DNA from 2 places in the Psychrobacillus syltrankelensis genome. Region 1 is predicted to be linked to the other one. Evidence: riboswitches for the same ligand, from Rfam matches in the RefSeq annotation. Region 1 holds a riboswitch; the other holds the start of a gene.
What was found. A riboswitch is a leader RNA that binds a small molecule or an ion and turns the genes downstream of it on or off. The one in region 1 is predicted to bind preQ1.
Positions count from the first base shown of each region.

Region 1 (7,578 bases):
CTCCGCGACAAAGAACATGCCAAGCCAAATCTTATCTCCTTTTTTTGTCACTGCCAAATCTTCTAGCAAAGCATCTAAGATTTTTTTCTCCGTCAAGTATTGAACTTCATATTGTCCTCTTTCTTTATTTACCTTCACACGAGGAAGCTTCGGACCTCCAGAAAATAAAGAAACTGCTTCTTCGGATTTTAGAATATCATTCAATATGGAGCCTGTTACTTTCAAAGCAATATTTCCATGGTATCCGCTTGCATCATGAGGATTGGAAGACGTAACTAGCGCTTCCTTTTCCGTTACTACTGCTTTTCGATGGTTTGCTTTCACGTTGAGTAGAGCTAAGTAAGAAGAAATAGTCATTTTCGGTGCGTCACTTGCCATTGCATTATCAATCCAACCTTTTCCTCCAAAATCAAACCACTGAAAAAACAATCGGTATATACCTGAATAAATAGGTGTCGAATCACGCAATGGATCTAGATCGGTATATACTATTTCTACTCCAGCTTCACGCATTTTCTTAAACCACTTATTTTCATATGACCCATACCCACGGTTTATTGGGTCTGTAATAAATATTATCGGCATATCAGGGTTCATTTTCTTTTTCTTTGCTAATGCTATAGAAAGCGTATCTGCAATATTTGGAAAATTTTTATCTCCGTCATAGTACCCATCAAACAAGAAAAAATCGACCACGACAAATTCATCTGCTTTCTCAATCATATTATATACTTCATCAAAAATATGATTTTCATGAACCATACCTGTTCCTTTTCTATCCTGTGCATATGTTAAATCAGTAATAAATTCTACTATATCTGTTTTATGTATTTCCCCTGCAAATGCTACGCCATCCGGAAGAGGCTTATATGTGTTCCATAAAATTACTGCAATATAGATAAGTGCAAACACACCAATAGCACCCATAGTAATGCGCTTTCGCTTACTCCATGGTTTAGGATTCTTTGTAGCCATATGTAGTTCCCCCTAAAAACTTGTTTATTATTGCTATTCCCGGACTTTATCGATTGCAAACAGAACTAATTGGAAAGCAACAATTACGGAAAGTTGTGCTGGTTGCAAAAAGCGAAAAATTATCGTATACGAACAGAAATAGATGTGTAATATAATATTAAGCGAAACTGTCCCAATGGCTAATATGCGATTGGGACAGTTTTTGTTCCATTGACTATTTTTTTTATTCATGTTAAAATTACTTTGAATTAAAGATATTTGAATTAGAGATAAAAAGGAGGAATAATTTATGAATCAGTTAAAAGGTATGCACCATGTAACAGCGATTACAAGTAGTGCAGAAAAGAATTATAAATTTTTCACATATATTTTAGGGATGCGTTTAGTAAAGAAAACAGTGAATCAAGATGATATCCAGACCTATCATTTATTCTTTGCAGATGATATAGGTGGGGCAGGTACAGATATGACGTTCTTCGACTTCCCAGGAATTACAAAAGGTACACATGGAACGAATGAAATTTATAAAACAGCTTTCCGCGTTCCAAGTGATGCAGCATTAGATTATTGGTTGAAACGTTTTGATCGGCTAGAAGTCAAACACAGTGGTATTCAAGAACAATTTGGAACAAAGGTACTTTCATTTGTCGATTTTGACGACCAACAATATCAATTAATTTCAGATGAAAATAATGAGGGCGTTGCAACAGGAACACCATGGCAAAAAGGACCGATTCCTTTAGAGTATGCTATTACTGGACTAGGTCCTATTCATATCCGAATTGCAGAATTTGATTATTTAAAAGAAGTAATGGAAAAGGTTTTGTTATTTAAAGAGATAGCGCAAGAAGGTTCTTTCCATTTGTTTGAGGTAGGTGACGGTGGAAATGGTGCACAAGTAATCGTAGAGAAGAATGTCATTCTTCCTCCTGGTCGACAAGGATTCGGAACTGTTCACCATGCAGCATTTCGTGTGGAAGACCGTGCTGTTTTAGACGAGTGGACAAAACGTATGGAGAGCTTCGGATTCCAAACTTCTGGTTATGTGGATCGCCATTTCTTCGAGTCACTATATGCGAGAGTGGCTCCAGGACTCCTGTTTGAATTTGCAACAGATGGTCCAGGTTTTATGGGAGATGAACCATATGAAACATTGGGAGAAAAGTTATCATTACCTCCGTTTTTAGAACCAAAGCGTGCACAAATTGAAAGTCTAGTTCGACCGATTGATACAGTAAGAAGCTCAATCGAATTTGTGAAAGAATAAATAATAAACAAGCCCACTTCTGCAAAGGAAGTGGGCTTGTTCTATTTTAAGATGTGAATAAATGGGTGGATTATTCTCTCTACTTTAATAGTATGAAAAAGTTGTAGAAATGACAGGGAATAACGCATAAAAGTTTATCAATATCTATATTAATTAGAATCTAGTTTTTTCTTTCTTCACAGATGATTCAATATAACCATTTAGGGTATAAGAATTAATAGGTGAATACACTAAAGTGAGGAGGAAATTTTAGTTGATACGTTTTGATAAAATCTCCAAAGTATTTAACGATGGAACTGAGGCGTTGAAAGATGTTTCTTTAACAATTCCAGCCGAACAATTAGTAGTAATTATTGGCCCAAGTGGTTGTGGGAAAACTACTTTAATGAAGATGATTAATCGTTTGGAAATTCCAACCTCTGGTGAAGTGTATGTGGATGGTGGAGCAGTATCTTCCATAAATCCGGTAGAGCTCCGAAAAACAATAGGGTATGTCATTCAACGGATAGGTTTATTTCCGCATATGACGATTGAAAAAAATGCATCCCTTGTACCAAAATTAAAGGGATGGCCAAAAGAAAAAACCTCTGAACGAATTCGTGAACTTATGTGGATGGTTGGGCTTGAACCGAAGCAGTTTTTAGGTAAATACCCACTTGAGCTAAGTGGGGGACAACAGCAACGTATTGGAGTGGTGAGGGCTTTAGCTGGAAATCCTGATATTATTTTAATGGATGAACCGTTTAGTGCTCTTGATCCAATTAGTCGAGAACAATTACAAGTGGAAACGAAAAACTTACAGGAAAAGATAAAGAAAACAATTGTTTTTGTCACGCATGATATGGATGAAGCATTAAAAATAGCAGATACAATTATAGTTATGAAAAGTGGAAGAATAGAACAAATAGGTTCCCCAACTGAATTAATAGAAAATCCAATTAATGATTTCGTGAAAAATTTTATAGGAATAGAACGCATTAATCGAAAACGATCAGTTGGGAAACGTGAAATTCAGGAATTTATCTATTTCTTTGAACAAGAAAAACAAAGCCCGTGTATAGAAGTGGATGAAAGTCTCCTACTAGAAGAAGCAATTGCTTTATTAGAAGAAGGTGGGGAAAATTGTTTACTTGTAAAAAAGAACAATGAAAAGTTAGGATATGTGAACCAATCTGTCCTTTTACGCGTATTGCTTGCAAAAGAAGAGGTGGTTTAAGTGCAGAAATTTATCGAAACAATTCAAAATAGATCCGATTTAATTCAAGAAGCATTTATTCAACATATTTTCCTGTCATTTATCGCTCTTGCTGTAGGTATAGTCATTTCTCTTCCCTTAGGTATTTTTGTTGCAAGGTATCGAAAGTTCGCAGAGTTAGTGATAGGAATCACTGCTATTTTTCAAACAATTCCTAGTTTAGCGTTATTCGGTTTTTTAGTGCCGTTAATCGGGATAGGAACAAAAACTGCATTAATTGCATTGATTATTTACGCACTTTTACCAATTTTACGCAATACATACACCGGGATTACAAGTATAGATGGATCGATTATTGAAGCAGGGAAAGGAATGGGAATGACAAAAAGCCAATTACTCTGGCAAATTGAGTTTCCTCTTGCTTTACCTTTTATAATGGCTGGTATACGAACAGCCACTGTTTTAACGGTTGGGATTGCTACGCTGGCGACATTTGTTGGGGCAGGGGGCTTAGGTGATGTTATTTACCGTGGTTTGCAGTCTTATAATAACTCACTCGTTTTAGCAGGAGCATTACCTGTTGCTTTATTAGCTATTTTATTTGATTTTGCTTTGAAATTAATAGAGAAAAAGTCCACACCAAAAGGATTAAATACTGGAGGATGATTGAGAAATGAAAAAGACGTTTTTAGCGATTGGGATTGCAACAACTGTTTTATTAGGGGCTTGTTCTAACTCAAATGAGGCACTTGTTATAAGTGGAAAGCCTTGGACTGAACAATATATATTACCTCAAGTTTTAGGACAATATATTGAAGCAAAGACAGACTATAAAGTGAAATATAAAGAGGGGCTAGGGGAAGTGGCTATCATGACTCCCGCTCTTAATAAAGGGGATATAGACTTGTATGTCGAGTATACAGGAACCGGATTAAAGGACGTTCTGAAAGAGAATTCAGAGGTTGGAGAAAGTTCGGAAAGTGTATTAGAGCGAGTGAAAAAAGGATACGAAGATAAGTTTGAAGCGACTTGGCTTAGTCCACTAGGTTTTGAAAATACGTATACTTTAGCTTATACGAAAGATAAAAACTACGATGCAAAAACATATTCTGACTTAGTTGAAATCTCCAGAACAGGAAATATGGTATTTGGAGCACCGCATGCATTTTATGAACGTCAAGGAGATGGATATGATGACTTTATAAACTCGTATCCCTTTACATTCACAAAAACGGAAAGTCTCGATCCAAATGTAATGTATGAAGCATTAAAGAACGGAGATGTAGATCTAATACCTGCATTTACAACAGACGGTCGAATTGAACGTTTTGAATTACAGACAACTGAAGATGATTTAGGATTTTTTCCAAAGTATGACGCTGCTCCTGTTGTTCGATTAGAAGCATTAAAAAAGTTTCCAAAGCTTGAAAATGTATTGAATGAACTTGCAGGTAAAATATCAGAAGAAGATATGTTAAAAATGAATGCCCGCGTAGATATTGATGGGGATAAACCGGAAGATGTTGCACATGACTTTTTAGTGGAAAAAGGACTGATAAAAAAATAATAAAAAAAGCACCTGATTCTAATTCAAATAGAATCGGGTGCAAATTATTTAAATCAATGATTTAAAGTTTAATCGTTTATTCAAAGCAGTCATAAGAGGAATACCGACTACTAATACTGCAAATTCACCTGCTGCAACAGTTAACCATGTGTAAAGGAAAGGTGCGTCTGTGCCAAATGCAAGGTTTAATTCGAATGCAATGATAAACGTCATAAACGTAAAGATTAACGTATTAAATACCATATGTGGAACGTGCCCTTTAATAAACTTCGATGCAAAAATAGTGATAGATAAAGAAATGACCGAATGTGCTACCCCAAAAATAAGGTCATATGCCGCCATTGGGGAGAAAATATTTGTTACGAATACACCTAGTGCAATACCGAAAAAGAACTTTTTATTGAAAACGACAAGGTGGTTAAACATTTCGGAAATACGAAATTGTACTGCTGTAAATCCAAAGGGTGCTACTAGTAACGATACAGCAACATATAAAGCAGCAATAATCCCGCTTATTGCGATTGTTTTTATCTTCATTATTCATTTCTCCTTAGTTTTTTTACGTGGGAGGTTCTCGAACCACGTTATTTGTAATGCCAATTGATAATTATATGACATTAGTAGTCAATTTGTCAAAAAAATAATTTGGAAAACTACTATGTTAAAATAGGGATTAGTCTTTAAAAGGAAGGTTTTACATGAAATATATTTTATTGATTATTAGTGCATGCATGATCTTTATGAAGGTTGGATGTACGATGGATACAAAAACGCAAAATTTAAAAACTACAATGGGTAATACAGTAAATAAAGTGAATATAGGGAATGAAATGATTGTCCATTTTATCGACGTAGGTCAAGGGGATTCTATTTTTATTCAATCGCCGGAAGGTAAAAGTATGCTTATTGATGCAGGTAAGAAGGAAGCTGGTAAAGAAGTTGTTGCTTATTTGCGTAAGCAAGGAGTAGAGAAGTTGGACTATGTTGTGGCAACTCATCCAGATGCGGATCATATTGGTGGGCTTATTACAGTATTAAATTCTATTTCAATTAATAACTTCGTGGACTCAGGGAAAGTACATACTTCACAGACGTATGAGAAAATGCTACAACTTATTTTAGATAAAAAAATTCCCTATATCGTTCCAAGTAGAGGAGACACTATTTCTTTAGATTCAAATATCGATATAACAGTATTAAACGCAGGTGAAGATTCCAAAGATAATAATGAAGCATCTATCGTGTTGAAGGTGCAGTATGGAGAGGTTTCATTTTTATTTACAGGAGATGCAGATATTAACGTGGAAAGAAGGATGTTAAAAGAGTTTGACTTGAGGTCTACAGTTTTGAAAGCAGGCCATCATGGATCAGAAACACGTAGCTCAGACGCTTTTATTCGTTCTGTAAGTCCAAAAGTGACAATATTGAGCTATGGAAAAGATAACTCCTATGGACATCCAAATGCCGAAGTAGTAACTCGTCTAAAAAATGTTAAATCGCAAGTTTACTCCACTGCAGAAGTAGGGAACATTGTTATTAAAACAGATGGTGAGGATTATTCTGTTTCAACTGAAGAACAAACGAGAAAAATTGAAACAACTTCAACTACAGTTAAATCAGGAGTAGTTATTTCAAGTAAAGACTTGCGTGAAGAGATTATAGGTATTACGAACACAGGTAATACTACAGTGAATTTGACTGAGTGGCAGCTAGTTTCTGTCATTGGCAATCAGGTATTCAAGTTTCCCAATATCAATCTAGCTTCAGGGAAAACTATTTTTGTTACAAGTGGTCCGAATGCTCGAGAAGGTAATGAATACGTTAAATGGACGAATGGACAAATTTGGAGAAATGACGGAGATGCAGCGAAATTAATAAACGACAAAGGGGAAATCATAAGTGAAGTCGAATAAATACACACTAGATCGATTCGAAGGTGGATTTGCGGTATTCTTAAAGTATCCATCTGAAACAGAAAGCTTACTTGTGCCTTGTTCTGAGATGCATGATTCCTTGGATGAAGGAGATATTGTGTCCATCTCTACCTTGAATGGAACGTATACAATCGAACTTCTAGAAAACGAAACGATAAACCAGAGAGATAAAGTTCAATCCTTATTAGAACAATTAAAGAACAACAAAAAATAGAAGCTTTGCAAATAAAAATTCACAGTTTTCAAAACAAACGTGACTAACATGAATGTTACAAAATTCATGTTAGTCACGTTTATTGTGTTTTTCACGTTATTCACGTTAGTTTTGGTGCCTGGCACCCGTAATAATTTTGTAATAATTGGTTAGAGTGATGTGTCGCGTAGGAAGTTTTTGACGATGTGATGCTCAGGTTCGTATGTTTTGAGTGTATAACCTTCTTTTTGTAGCCATTCGATTATTTGTGGTAAGGCTTTTGTTGTTTGGCTTCGATCGTGAAGAAGCACAATGATATCACGATCCCCTGATTTGTAGGATTTTTCTATTCCTGCTTTTACGTTTTTGACTATTTGATCGGCTTCTTTGTCGGTGTATTTCCAGTCTTTTGAATCGACGTCCCAATCCCATAGTTTGTAGCCTTTT
Region 1 is NZ_CM144227.1:3,404,223-3,411,800, forward strand. It holds gene ACTSKG_RS16660 (phospholipase D family protein) at 1-975, opposite strand, end outside; gene ACTSKG_RS16665 (ring-cleaving dioxygenase) at 1,265-2,242, shown strand; gene ACTSKG_RS16670 (ABC transporter ATP-binding protein) at 2,496-3,458, shown strand; gene ACTSKG_RS16675 (ABC transporter permease) at 3,459-4,103, shown strand; gene ACTSKG_RS16680 (glycine betaine ABC transporter substrate-binding protein) at 4,111-5,004, shown strand; gene ACTSKG_RS16685 (QueT transporter family protein) at 5,053-5,541, opposite strand; PreQ1 riboswitch class I at 5,549-5,593, opposite strand; gene ACTSKG_RS16690 (MBL fold metallo-hydrolase) at 5,703-6,917, shown strand; gene ACTSKG_RS16695 (DUF3006 domain-containing protein) at 6,904-7,152, shown strand; gene ACTSKG_RS16700 (polysaccharide deacetylase) at 7,302-7,578, opposite strand, start outside.

Region 2 (7,578 bases), 1.1 Mb from region 1:
GTTCAAGGAAGACGAGGCATCCTATTTAATAGGAGCAATAGCAGGCATGAAAACTAGTAGTAATGTCGTTGGATTCGTTGGTGGAATGGAAAACCCGATTATTAAAAAGTTTGAAACTGGTTTTATAAAAGGTGTAAAAGAAGTTAATCCAGAAGCGCAAGTACTTTCAAAGTATGCAGGAAGCTTCGGTGACGAAAAAATAGGTGAAAGTATAGCGAAAGAGATGATTTTATCTAAAGCAGATTTTATCTATCCAGCTGCAGGATATACTGGAGTAGGTGTCATACTAGAATCGCAACGAGCTGGAACATATTCATTTGGTGTAGATAGCGATCAGTTTTATTTAGCCGAAAAAGCAGTAGTTTCTTCTATGTTAAAACAAGTTGATGTTGCTATATTCAATGCCGTAAAAGAATGGGCTGAAACAGGAAAAATTTCAAAAAAGGATTATGAATTAGGCATAAAAGAAGCTGGTGTAGATATAGCTCCTATACGCATTATTGAACTTTCGTCAGCGGAAAAAAACACACTCAAAAAGCTAAAAGAAGATATTACAAATGGATCTATTACTGTAAATGAGTAGGAAGTGAGATGATAAACAAGTGAAACTTAAACAAAAGATATTAATGATTTCTATTACCCCTTTATTGTTATCTGCCTGTATTATTGGCTACAACATTATTCAGTTATCAGCTTTAAAATCTTCAACTGAAGAGATTGTCCAAACTTTAGTTACAGTAGAAGAACTAAATAGTTCATCAAAAAGCCTTCAAAAGTCTTTAAATGCTTACTCATTAAATCTTTCGGAAAGCAATAAAAACGACATCGAGGTGGATTTAGCATCTATTAAGTCTATTTATGATCAATTATCGCCTGATTTAACAGGTAATGATCAAAAGGAATTATCTAAACGAATCTCACATAAATACGAAGAAATACTTAATGAATCTAACAGTGCAATTACAGCTCAAAATCAATCCGAAATTAAGCGTCAGTCTCTGCGAACTAAAGGCTTAACTAATGATGTTATTGAGATGAAAAGGAGTATCACGGCACAATATGCGACTATGCAAGCAGATTTACAAACGAAGATAAATGGAATTGTATCCATCTCCATTATTTTAGTTGTACTACTTTTAGTAGGAAGTATTATACTCGTTTTCTTCTTCACAAATCGGATTGTTCAACCAATCAGAAGAATTACAAAAAATGCAGAAGAAATTGCAAATGGAAACTTAGCGGTAAGTCATGTAAAAGTAGATACGCGCGATGAAGTGGCTGCCTTACAAGATGCCTTTGGACAGATGACTATTAATTTAAGAGACGTTATTACACATGTTTCTGATAGCTCCAATCAAGTTGCGGCTTCAGCTGAAGAGTTGATGGCAAGTGCAGATGAAACGATGAAGGGGACTGAATTGATTTCTACCTCCATTCTATTAGTATCAGAAGGAGCAGAACAACAAACTTCTATGTCGGAAAAGTCAGCACAATCAGCAGAAGAAAGCTCAAACGCTATCTCTCAAATAGCGGAAAAAGCAGAATTAGCATTGCAGCTAACCCTTTCGACAAACGAAAAGACTCAACAAGGTTCAAACTTTGTTAAAGATACTGTAGAGCAGATGAATTTAATAAATGAATCAGTAGAGTATACTGACCATGCACTTGTCACTCTAAACGACCGTACGAAAGAAATAGTTCATGTATTAAAGTTAATAACAGACGTTGCAGAACAAACAAATTTACTTGCATTAAATGCAGCAATAGAAGCTGCAAGAGCTGGGGAAGCAGGAAAAGGATTTGCAGTTGTAGCAGATGAGGTAAGAAAGCTTGCAGAACAAACAAGACATTCTGTTACAGGTATTACAAGTATAGCTACAGAAATTGAAAGTGACACGAAAAAAACGGTTGCATCGATCAATGACGTAAAGGATCGTGTTCGCTCTGGACTAAATATTGCTCATGACACGCAAATCACATTTAATGATATTCTCGTAGCCGTAGAACAAGTAAAAGAGCAAGTAGGCAATATTTCAACTATTTCAAATGATATTAAAGTTAAAGTGAACCAAGTATCTGCTCATGCAAAAGAAATGTCCACTGTTGCTAAGGTAACTTCAGATAGCTCCAATTCAGTAGGTGCCGCATCCGAAGAACAATTAGCATCAATGGAGGAAGTTACCGCGGCGGCTGTGTCCTTAGCTAATCTAGCGGAAGAATTACAACATAGAGTTTCCCGATTTACTGTTTAACTTCAAATAATAATAATCATAAAGCATGTCACCAAATAACCTTTTCTGGTTAAATGATGAACATGCTTTTTTGTTTAATACTTACTATGTTATTAGTAGTATAGTTGTTTTTTATTAGAATCTAGTACTCTTCATCGAGATGAATTAATACGAATGTGCCTAGAAATGCAAAATGCATTACAAACGGAGGAAAAAAACTTGCGAACCTTGGGGAGGGATAGAGTCGATTCCGTGTGCAACAAACAAGAAAGTCATAAAATTAAAATGATAAAATAGTAGTGTCATGTAAAAGGAGGAAGTGTTGATTAGTATGAGTGAATTTGCAAAAACGCCTAAAGCCCCTTATTATGCGGTAATATTTTCGTCGAGAATGAAAGAGTCGGCTGGGTACGAGGTAATGGCAGAAAAAATGGTGGAGTTGGGATCAGCTCAAAAAGGGTTTTTAGGTATTGAAAGTGCAAGAGATTCGGAAATGGGAATTACCGTTTCATATTGGGATTCATTGGACGCTATAAAAGCATGGAAAGACCATGCTGAACATGCAGTGGCACAACAATTAGGTTATGAAAAGTGGTATTCAGGATTCGCACTTAGAATAAGTAAAGTAGAAAGAGACAAGTTTTTTTAGAAATGTCCCTGTGTGAAACACAATTCTCATTAGTGTCTGACACAGGGAAAACCAATTCACTTTGATATTTCAAACAGATGAAACTTCAATCCATATGGATCTGCAATCATTACGCTTTTTTCTTCAAACTTCTTCGTGATGACACATCTATTTTCTAATAGAAGATTCTTTGCTTTTTCAAAATCCTCTACAGCAAATTCAAAGAATGTATTGTTTTCCGAGCTTTCTTCAATGAAGAAGTTTGTACCACTCATTGAAAACTTCGTCTCATTCTCCAAACTTCGTTCCTTTTTCATTCCTAAAATATTCTCATAGAATTCAACGGCATTAGGATAATCATTAACACCTACTGCAATATTATTTGTTAATTGGAATAGGGAGTGACTGTTTAAATTCTGTTTAGCAACAACATCATTTGAACCGGATGGAAGTAAGTCAAACAATGGCCAAGTCAAACAAAAATCGTCGCCAGGTCCAAATGGTGCTTGTGCAATTAAATAAATGTTACCCTCGTTATCTTTACGGAAAGTGGACACTCCAGGATGGTGATGCTTCTCATTTTGGAAGCCCATATCTTCTGTAAAAGTACTCTCTTTAGTTGAAATCATAGGAAACTGCCATTTACGACTTGCTGAAAAATCCTCTTGCACTTCAGGTGTATCTGGAGAAGCTAAAACGAAGCCAGCTTTAGCAATTAAATGATGAAACACACCATTAATGCCATCCGCCCACATCGTGCAATAAGAACAACCTTTTCCCATGTTATGAACGACAATTAATTCATTCTTGTCACCAAACAACTCACGTATGGTAGTTTGTTGATGAGTGGATGTAGTGAATTCGTAATTATGAACAACTCTTTCTGGTACGGACATTCTTAGCTCCGAAAGTTTTTTCTTCTTCTCAAGAATTTCATTTTGAAGTGCTTCAATTTGGTTTTTTAAAGCAGACGATGACATATGAGTTCAGCTCCTTTTCGAATACTATACATATTCCATAATACATATCCTTTATCCTTCATAAAACATTCTCCTGTGGTAGAAATATATTAGAGAAAAATAGAGTTTGATTCATTCAAGAACAACTGAAAGATTGTGTTTTATATGTTTGCTTCTTGTATATTTTATAGTAAGTTTCTTAATGGTATAGGATGGTCAATGGGGATTTAAATTTGAAGTTCTCGCAAAGGAAAGAGTGGGGTATAGTTGGAGTAAAATGAATAAGTAGATATCACTACCTGACAGAAGTAGTAATATCTACTTTTCTAAGTTTCCAAGTTTTATTATTAATCTATAATCTCTCCTATGCGACAACCGTTTGTAATAATAGCTTCAATAACTCATCTAATGTTTCTGGTAATTGTTCTGGTAAACCTATTGGACTTTTCATTTCTATTCCTCCTTGAATCTCGTATTCTATTAACAATATAGTCAATCTATTTCGAGTTTATACATAAATTTAGAAGATAATATTAAAAAAATTGATAATTTCTTAAAATAAGAGATTATCATCTGAATTACTTTAATCTAGAGGCCTCTTAATTCTCATATCTGGATTTACTATAGATTCCTTTTATAGTTTCTCTTCACTACATAAATATCTATTTGACGTTTTAACTAGTCTTTTATATTATAGTTAAGTACCCGAACTTAATCGGGAGAGGTTCATAGCTCATACCCTCTATAAAAAACTATGGATACATGACTATTCGCCATGTCCATATTTGGACGTGGCTTTTTTTGTTTTTATCCTATAAGTTTGTAATAGAATGTTTGTAGATACCTCTTTTGAAAAGTGTTGGGAAACTTTTTAATGGGAGGTTTTTTTATGTCTGGAAGAAGTCATGAAGAAGGTTTAAAGGATTTAACATTGTTAGGTAATCAAGGTACGCAGTATTCATTCGATTATGCGCCAGAGGTATTGGAGTCGGTAGATAGTCTTCATTCTAATCGTGATTATTTCGTGAAATTTAATTGTCCAGAATTCACTAGTTTATGCCCGATTACACAACAGCCTGATTTTGCAACGATGTATATTTCGTACATACCGGATAAAAAAATTGTAGAAAGTAAATCTCTAAAATTATATTTATTTAGTTTTAGGAACCATGGTGATTTTCATGAAGATTGCGTCAACATCATCATGGACGATTTAATTAAGCTACTTGATCCAAGGTACATAGAGGTTTGGGGGAAATTCACACCACGTGGAGGGATTTCCATTGATCCATGGTGCAACTATGGTAAACCGGGTACCAAATACGAAGAGATGGCAAATTTTCGTTTGATGAACCATGATCTTTACCCAGAAAAAATAGACAATCGATAAACGAGGAATTAAATAGTCCACGTTGCGAAGGAAGAGGTTTTTAGCTACCCTCTTTAAAAAACTAAGAAGAGAAAAGTATTCTTTTTTAAGTTGCTTTTTTCTCGTTATAAGGGAGTCTTTACAGATGAAGCAGGAAAAAGCAATTATTGTGTTTAGTGGTGGTCAGGACAGCACGACTTGTCTGTTCTGGGCAAAAGAACGTTTTAAAGAGGTAGAGGCAGTGACTTTTGATTATGGTCAAAGGCATAGCCTTGAAATTGAATGTGCGAAAGAGATAGCAAGGGAACTCGGTATCAAGCATCATATTCTTGATATGTCGCTTCTGAATCAGCTTGCACCAAACGCATTGACAAGAGAAGACATAAAAGTAGAAGACGGTGAAGAAGGTGATCTTCCATCGACTTTTGTTCCAGGAAGAAATCTGCTCTTTCTTTCATTTGCTGGAGTTTTAGCAAGCCAAATAGGGGCAAAGCATATCGTGACTGGAGTTTGTGAAACGGATTTTAGTGGATATCCGGATTGCCGTGATGTTTTTATTAAATCCTTGAACGTAACGTTAAATTTATCTATGGACGATACCTTTGTGATTGATACACCGCTAATGTGGCTGAACAAAGCACAGACATGGGAACTTGCCAATCAGCTCGGGGCGCTTGAGTTTGTTCGAGAGAAAACGTTGACTTGCTATAACGGTGTAATTGCAGATGGATGTGGTGAGTGCCCGGCCTGTAAACTGCGCCAAAAAGGGCTTGATGAGTATTTAAGCTTCAAGAAGGAGTCCTAAGGCATGTCTGATTTTAGAATTGTCGATAAGCTCCAAAAAATAGAGGAAGATATTCAAAGAAGTCAATTGAGCTATCATTCCAAACGTGTTCTCGTGAGTAAGGAATTTACCTTTGATGCTGCCCATCATTTACATAACTATGAGGGGAAATGTAAAAACCTTCATGGCCATACGTATCGTGCCGTTTTAGGTTTGAGTGGATACACGGATGAACGTGGCTTGATGATTGATTTTGGCGATATAAAAGAAATATGGAAACAAAAAATAGAGATATATTTGGATCATCGTTATTTAAATGAAACCCTTCCTCCGATGAATACGACAGCAGAGAACATCGTTGTCTGGATCTACGAAAAGTTGGTGGAAGTCCTGCTGGATTATCCACGAAATAATGGGGCGCGTGTAGAATTTATCAGACTATACGAAACTCCGACTAGTTATGCTGAAGCAAGACGGGAGTGGATGGAAGTTGAGTAAGGTACCCGTAATGGAGATTTTTGGACCGACGATTCAAGGAGAGGGAATGGTTGTGGGTCAGAAGACAATGTTTGTGCGGACTGCCGGTTGTGACTATTCCTGTTCCTGGTGTGATTCATCGTTTACATGGGATGGCAGCGGCAAGCATCTGATTGTCCAAATGACAGCAGAAGAAATTTGGTCTGAGTTGAAACGTCTAGGAGGCAATGGTTTTTCATTTGTCACGATTTCGGGTGGAAATCCGGTACTTCTTCGAAATTTGGAAGCACTAATTAAGATTTTAAAAGATAACAATATTAAAATCGGAGTTGAGACACAGGGAAGCAAATGGCAGGAATGGCTGTTTGATATCGATGAACTGACGATTTCACCTAAGCCTCCCAGTTCCGGAATGACTACGGATTTCTCTATGCTCTCTGATATCTTTGAAAAACTTAAAAATCGAGATAGAGAGCAGCATATATCCCTCAAAGTAGTAATTTTTAATCAAGAGGATTATGAATATGCCAAACAAGTTCACCACCAATATCCGATGATTCCTTTTTATCTCCAGGTCGGTAATGATGATATCACGGCGACTGACAATCCACAGCTGATCGGCCATTTATTAGAAAAATATGAAGAGCTGATAGACTGGGTAATTGCGGATGATGAATTAAGAGATGTCAAAGTACTTCCACAGCTACATGCCCTTGTTTGGGGAAATAAAAGAGGGGTTTAGTGGTCTGCAACAAAACTGATTTAAATTTACTTGAGGAGTAACAACATGAGATTATTATTTTATGTAATATCTATTATCACCGCTAATGTGGTAACTGCAGCATTTGCACCATTACAGTTTGGAATGTTTATTGTTCCTATGGGAACTCTACTGATTGGAGCGACCTTCATTTTCCGGGATCTGGTGCAAAATAAATATGGCAGAGCAAAGACGTATTTGTTTATTTTTACAGCATTAATCTTATCAGCATTGGCTTCATACATACTGGGAGATACACTATTGATAGTGGCTGCATCTGCACTTTCATTTGTTGTCTCTGAAACAGCTGATACAGAGATCTATACACGTTTAAAACTACCAATGTCTTGGCGTGTGTTTTACAGTGGAA
Region 2 is NZ_CM144227.1:2,260,999-2,268,576, reverse strand. It holds gene ACTSKG_RS10940 (BMP family lipoprotein) at 1-583, shown strand, start outside; gene ACTSKG_RS10935 (methyl-accepting chemotaxis protein) at 603-2,252, shown strand; gene ACTSKG_RS10930 (antibiotic biosynthesis monooxygenase family protein) at 2,563-2,880, shown strand; gene ACTSKG_RS10925 (DUF899 family protein) at 2,937-3,839, opposite strand; gene ACTSKG_RS10920 (hypothetical protein) at 4,183-4,305, opposite strand; PreQ1 riboswitch class I at 4,534-4,580, shown strand; gene queF (preQ(1) synthase) at 4,708-5,208, shown strand; gene queC (7-cyano-7-deazaguanine synthase QueC) at 5,333-5,992, shown strand; gene queD (6-carboxytetrahydropterin synthase QueD) at 5,996-6,469, shown strand; gene queE (7-carboxy-7-deazaguanine synthase QueE) at 6,462-7,190, shown strand; gene ACTSKG_RS10895 (VUT family protein) at 7,236-7,578, shown strand, end outside.
Region 2: linked by a shared signal. The riboswitch ahead of queF (preQ(1) synthase) and the one ahead of ACTSKG_RS16685 (QueT transporter family protein) in region 1 are both predicted to bind preQ1.